Regions from separate parts of the Methylobacterium sp. WL12 genome, predicted to be linked through region 1. Evidence: predicted binding sites of a transcription regulator. Region 1 holds the regulator's gene; each other region holds the start of a gene.

What was found. Region 1 encodes PhoB, which activates phosphate uptake and scavenging genes when phosphate is short. Its sites were predicted from a motif close to TGTCATNNANCTGTCAT; they were not measured.
Region 2: a site for PhoB is predicted at 1,031-1,047, ahead of FV226_RS03535 (inorganic phosphate transporter). Genes of this name have one in related genera too.
Region 3: a site for PhoB is predicted at 1,311-1,327, ahead of FV226_RS00705 (Orn/Lys/Arg decarboxylase N-terminal domain-containing protein). Genes of this name have one in related genera too.

The regions. Positions count from the first base shown of each region.
Region 1 is NZ_VRUW01000052.1:9,982-12,178, forward strand. Features, by position in the region: gene phoU (phosphate signaling complex protein PhoU) at 1-672, shown strand, start outside; gene phoB (phosphate regulon transcriptional regulator PhoB) at 735-1,436, shown strand; gene FV226_RS17965 (protein-disulfide reductase DsbD domain-containing protein) at 1,433-2,197, opposite strand, start outside.
Region 2 is NZ_VRUW01000005.1:24,852-27,048, reverse strand. Features, by position in the region: gene FV226_RS03535 (inorganic phosphate transporter) at 1-978, opposite strand, end outside; gene rsgA (ribosome small subunit-dependent GTPase A) at 1,124-2,137, opposite strand.
Region 3 is NZ_VRUW01000001.1:146,405-148,601, reverse strand. Features, by position in the region: gene FV226_RS00705 (Orn/Lys/Arg decarboxylase N-terminal domain-containing protein) at 1-1,264, opposite strand, end outside; gene FV226_RS00700 (DUF1007 family protein) at 1,571-2,197, shown strand, end outside.

The DNA.
Region 1 (2,197 bases):
GACCTGCGCCGCTCGATCTCCGAGATGGGCGGCGTCGCCGAGAAGATGATGACCGAGGCGACCGACGCCCTCGTTCGCCGCGACACCCAGCTCGCCCAGGCTGTGATCCTCGCCGACAAGCGCCTCGACACCCTCCAGCGTGAGATCGAGGAACGCTCGGTGCTGCTCATCGCCCGGCGCCAGCCGATGGCGATCGACCTGCGCGAGACGATCTCGGCGATCCGCGTCTCGGGCGACCTCGAGCGCATCGGCGACCTCGCCAAGAACATCGCCAAGCGCGTCGTCGCGATCAGCGACCAGGCCCAGGCGCAGAAGATCGTGCTCGGCGTGCAGCACATGAGCGACCTGGTGCAGGAGCAGCTCAAGGACGTGCTCGACGCCTATGCCAGCCGCGACATCTCGGCGGCCCACAACGTCTGGGAGCGGGACGGCGAGATCGACGCGCTCTACAACTCGCTGTTCCGCGAGTTGTTGACGTACATGATGGAAGATCCGCGCAACATCTCGTTCTGCACGCACCTGCTGTTCTGCGCCAAGAACGTCGAGCGCATCGGCGACCACACCACCAACATCGCCGAGACGATCCACTATCTCGCCACCGGCGAGAACCTCGCCGGCGACCGCCCGAAGAACGACGCGTCGAACTACGCGACGGTGACGCCCGGCGCCTGAGACGCCTGTCGGCGTCTCACGGCGGCCAAGGAAGTCGGGCGGCCCGCCCGGGAGTGCCCTGCATGCGTACGCGGATCCTGATCGTCGAGGACGAGGAGGCGCTCACCACCCTCCTGCGCTACAACCTCGAAGCCGAGGGCTTCGAGGTCGATTCCGCCGCCCGCGGCGACGAGGCCGAGTTGCGCCTGCAGGAGCAGGTGCCGGACCTGATCCTGCTCGACTGGATGCTGCCCGGCCTCTCGGGAATCGAGCTGTGCCGCCGGGTGCGGGCGCGGCGCGAGACGGCGTCCCTGCCGGTCATCATGCTGACGGCGCGCGGCGAGGAGGGCGACCGCATCCGCGGCCTCGGGACCGGGGCCGACGACTACATCGTCAAACCGTTCTCCGTGCCGGAGCTCCTGGCCCGGGTCCGCGCGCTGCTGCGCCGGGCCAAGCCGACCCATGTCGCGAACCTCCTGGAGGCCGGCGACATCGAGCTCGACCGCGACAGCCACCGCCTGCGCCGGGCGGGCAGCGAGATCCATCTCGGGCCGACCGAGTTCAAGCTGCTCGAATTCCTGATGCAGAGCCCCGGCCGGGTCTATTCCCGCGAGCAGCTCCTCGACGGCGTCTGGGGCCACGACGTCTACATCGACGAACGCACCGTCGACGTGCATGTCGGCCGCCTGCGCAAGGCCCTGAACCGCACCGGCGAAACCGACCCGATCCGCACCGTCCGCGGCTCGGGCTACGCCTTCGACGAGACGTTTTCGGGCGAAGATTAGGGCACCTTCGTTCCCGCGCCGTCGAGCCCCGCGCTGCGGCCCGTCGCCGTCACGGCGTCCAGCGCGCTCAGCATCGTGCCCTCGGTGAGGATCTGCGGCAGCACCGTCGGCTCGCCTGGCCCTGCGTAGAGCAGGTAGAGCGGCACGCCGCTGCGGCCGTGGCGCTCGAGCAGGCGGGTGATCTCCGGATTCTGGTTGGTCCAGTCGCCCTTGAGGTAGGTGACGTCGCGGGCGCGCATCGCTGCGCCGACCGCCGCCGTCCCGAGCGAGGTGCGCTCGTTGACCTGGCAGGTGATGCACCACGCCGCGGTCATGTTGACGAAGACCGGCCGGCCGCCGGCCAGCAGCGCGTCGAGGCGCGCCTGCGTGAACGGCTCGACGCCCTCGGCCCTGGCCTGGGCGCCCGGCGCGATCCGGTCGCGGTCGAGGGTGAGGGCGAGCGCCGCCACGCCGACGACGGCGAGCACCGCGAGGCCGCGGGCGAGCTGCGCCCGCACCGGGCGCGCGTCGCGGCCGAGTTCCCACGCCCAGGCGGAGAAGCCGAGCAGCACCAGTCCGATCAGCGCGGCGAGCAGGCCCTGCGGCCCGACCTGCTGGGCCAGCACCCAGACCAGCCAAGCGACCGTGGCGTAGATCGGGAAGGCCAGCGCCTGCTTCAGCACGTCCATCCAGGCGCCCGGGCGGGGCAGGGCGCGGAGCGCCGCCGGCCACAGGGTCAACGCCAGGAAGGGCAGGGCGAGGCCGAGGCCGAGGCTCGCGAA
Region 2 (2,197 bases), on a different contig from region 1:
GGTGCCGCCGTGGCCGGCGAACACCGTGCTGGCGTTCTGCGAGGTCTGGATGAAGGCCGGCGTGGTGTCGTCGGCCATGGTGCGGTTGAGGGCGTAGGCGGTCGGCGCGGCGCCGATCAGGATCAGCATGATCAGGCCCATGCCCTTCTGGCCGTCGTTGCCGCCGTGGAAGAACGAGACCAGCGTGCAGGTCAGGATCAGCAGCGAGCGGATCCAGAGCGGGGGCGGCGTGTCGCCCTTCGGCGCCTCGTAGAGGTCCTTGCGCCGCACGGTGAACTTGAGCGCCAGCAGCAGGAGCGCCGCGGCGACGAAGCCGATGAGCGGGCTGAACAGCAGCGCCTTGAACACGCCGAGCGCCTGGGCCCAGTCGACGCCCGAGGTCGCGGAGCCCTCCGGCGCCATCAGCTGGTTGGCGAGCCCGACGCCGATCACCGAGCCGATCAGCGCGTGCGAGGAGGAGTTCGGCAGGCCGAAGGCCCAGGTGCCGAGGTTCCAGATGATCGCGGCGATGAGCAGGGCGAAGATCATCGCGTAGCCGGCGCCGGACCCGACCTGCAGGATCAGCTCCACCGGCAGCAGCGTGACGATGGCGTAGGCCACCGCGCCCGAGGACAGCATCACCCCGAGGAAGTTGAAGGCGCCCGACCAGATCACCGCCACGAGCGGCGGCATCGAGTGGGTGTAGATCACGGTCGCCACCGCGTTGGCGGTGTCGTGGAAGCCGTTCACGAACTCGAAGGCGAGCGCGATCAGCAGGGCGAGCCCGAGGAGGACGAAGGCGCCGATCGCCAGCGGCGACTGGCCGACGGCGTTCATGTCGGCGATCAGGCTGACGACGGCGTAGACCAGGCCCGCCACCAGGACGAGCAGGAAGGCGATGATCCCGCCCGGATGCATGCCGCGATCGAGCGTCGGGTCCGAGGCGCGCCGCGGTTCGGCGCCCACCCGGGGCGGCGTGAGGCTGGCGGAATCGGACATGATGGATCTCGACGGCGATCGGAGTTCGGCCGCCTTCGGATAGGCACCGCGCATGACGGTCCGGTGACGCCGTGCGCACGGACGGCCGATCCGCCCGGGACGGCGCGGTTACGACTCCCCGAAAGCCTGAAGACCGGTCGCGCGCTCAGTGCCTGCGCGGGCGGCGGGGCGCCGTCGCCGGGGTCTTGTCGCGGTTCTCCTCGACGAGCTTGCGCCAGCGGTCCAGGCGATCGGGGTCGAGGGCGCCCTCGGCGATGGCGGCCTGCACCGCGCAGCCTGGCTCGTGGGCGTGGGTGCAGTCGCGGAACCGGCAGTCGGGCGCCAGCTCGGTGATCTCGGCGAACAGCGTCTCGATCCCCTCCGCGGCGTCGCTGACGTGGAGCGTGCGCATCCCCGGCGTGTCGATCACCCAACCGCCGCCCGCCATCGCGTGCAGCGAGCGCGCCGTCGTGGTGTGGCGGCCCTTGGCGTCGTGCTCCCGGATCGCGCCGGTCTCCTGCGGCGCGTCCTGGCCGGGCCCGGCCAGCGTGTTGACGAGCGTCGACTTGCCGACGCCGGACGAGCCGACCAGCGCCACGGTCTGCCCGGGCCCGCACCAGGGCGCCAGCGCCGCCGCGGCGTCCGGGCTGCGCGGGTTGACGCCGACCACCGACAACCCGCGCTGGAGCGCTGCGGCCTGCCGGCGGTAGGCCTCGACGTCGTCGGTCAGGTCGCCCTTGGTGAGGAGGATCACCGGGTCGGTGCCGCCCTGGTTGGCGAGCGCGAGGTAGCGCTCCAGGCGGGCCGGGTTGAAGTCGGCGTTGCATGAGGTGACGACGAACAGGGTGTCGACGTTGGCGGCCGCCACCTGCGGGACCTTGCCGCCTTCGGTGCGCCGCTGCAGCACGGTCCTGCGCGACAGCCGCCGGTGCAGGGTCAGGGTCCGCGGGTCGGCCAGGACCCAGTCGCCGACCGTCACGTCGCCGGTGCTGGCGTGGACGGGCAGGAGCAGCTCGACGGGGCCGGCGGTCGACAGGGCGGTCAGGCGGGAGCGGTGGACCAGGGCGATCCGCATCGGCGCGAATCCGGCTTCGTCCGGCGTGCGCTGGTCCTCGAAGAAGTCGGACCAGCCGAGGCTGGCCGCGCCTTCGGTCGGCAGGGGAGCGCCTGGGGATGACAAGGCCGCGCCTGCGGCCGGGAGGGCGTCGGGATGATCGGTCACGGCTTCAGCCCATGACAC
Region 3 (2,197 bases), on a different contig from region 1:
GGCGATGCTCGACGCGTCGGGTCTGGCCGCGGATATGACCGTCCTTGGTGTGGATCTGCGAGGCCTGGCTGAAGCTCGCGAGCTGCTTGTGGGTCGATTGCGTGGCGATGATGCCGGGGGAGGTCTCGTCGAGCCCCTTCAGCCCCATGGCGAACCGGCCCACGAAGAGCGGATGGAACTTCATGAAGCCGGCCCAGGCCTCGTCGAACAGGATGTAGTCGCACAGGTGGCCGATCTTCTCGACGACGCCCTGCGCGTCGAGGATCGTGCCGTCGTAGGTGCACTGCTCGATCACCGCGACGCGGAACGGGCGCTCGCGGCGCCAGGCCTCCTTGTCCTCCACCAGCGGGTTGCGGCGGATTTTTTCGCGAATGGCCTGCTCGTCCAAGGCCTCGTGGTAGATCGGGCCGATCAGGCCGTAGGCGTTGCGGTCGGTCTCGAGGAAGATCGGGATGCCGCCGGCGAGCATCAGCGCGCCGTGGTGGGCCGCCTTGTGGTTGTTGCGGTCGAACAGCACGAGGTCGCCCTCGGCCACCAGCGAGCCCAGCACCACCTTGTTCGAGGCCGAGGTGCCGTTGAGGACGAAGTAGGTCTTCTCCGCCCCGAAGATCTGGGCGGCCTCCTTCTGCGCCCTCAACGCCGGACCCTCGTGGGTCAGCAGGTCGCCGAGGTCGAGGACCGAGTTGTCCAAGTCGTCGCGGAAGATCGCCTCGCCGAGATGCTCGACGAAGATCCGCCCGATCGGCGAGCGGTTGTAGAAGATGCCGCCGTTGTGGCCCGGGCAGGTCCAGAGCTGGTTGCCCTTCTCGGCGTAGTCGACGAGCGCGCCGAAGAACGGCGTCTTCAGGGTCTCGGCATACTGCGTCACGCGGGAGACGAGGCCGCGGGCGATGAACTCGGGCGTCTCCTCGGCGAGGAAGATGTAGCCGTCGATGAAGTCGAGCAACTCGACCGGGATGTCTTCCAGGCGCTTGCGGCGCACGAGGATGACGATCGGCATCTCCAGCCCGCGCCGGCGCATCATGTCGATCAGCGACGCCGCCTTGCCGTCGAGGCCGCGCTTGCCCCAGTCGACGACCATGCAGCCGATCGCGGCGTCGGTCTGGACGGCGATCGCCGCGTCCTCGACGCGACGCGCGCGGATCACCTCGAAGCCGCGGCCCTCGACCGCCGTGACGATCTGCGCGACGCGGACGCCTTCGAGGTCGTCCGGATCGAAGGCCGGCGCGCACATCAGCACGGTGAATCGGCGGTGGAAGTCCATGGCGTGCCTCTGGCGTAGTGGGTCGGCGCCTGCCTGCGACGCCGTCGTGACGGTTGGATGACGGTCGCGCCGAATGGCGCGGGACCCGGCGGGCGCGGGCGGCCGACATCTGGTTCGCCCGGGTAATACGATCGCGTCGCCAAGGCCATGACGACGATGCCGCCGGGCGCCCGGCCGACATCGGATTCGGCGTCGCCTCCCGCGGGACTTCCCCGTTGCGGTTCGCCTCGCTTTCGCCCCAGCGGATGCCGACAAGACATGCGCTTAACGGATCCTTCACCTCAGCGCCGCGAGCGTCCGACCCGCATGAAGCCGAATCTCGCGATCCTTCGTCCTGCCCTCGCCGCCGCGCTGCTGGCGCTCGCGACCCTGCCCGCCGCGGCCCATCCGCACGTCTGGGTGACGGCAAAGGCCGAGATCGCCTACGCCGACGGCAAGGTCGTCGCCGTGCGCAACGTCTGGACGTTCGACGCCGCCTACACGGCCTTCGTCACGCAGGGGCTGGACGCGAACAAGGACGGCAAGCTCACGCCGGACGAGCTGCAGACCCTCGCCACCGAGAACACCGGCAACCTCGCCGAATTCGGCTACTTCACCAAGCTGAAGGTCGGCGGCAAGGAACAGGCCTTCGCCGACCCGGTCGAGCCGCGGATGGCGATGGAGGGCGACAGCCTCACCCTGAGCTTCCGCCTGCCGCTGAAGACGCCGCCGTCGCAGGGGCGCGGCGTGCTGGCGCTCGAAGTCTACGACCCGACCTACTTCGTCTTCTTCGGCCTGTCGGAGGCGCCCGACGCGGCGACGCTCGTCGGCGCGCCCGCCGGCTGCGCCGCCACGGTGACGCGGCCCAAGACGCCCGAGCCGAAGACGGCGGAGGCCGGATCGCCGGGCATGAGCGAGGCGTTCTTCGAGGCGCTGACGGCGGCCTCGGGCTAC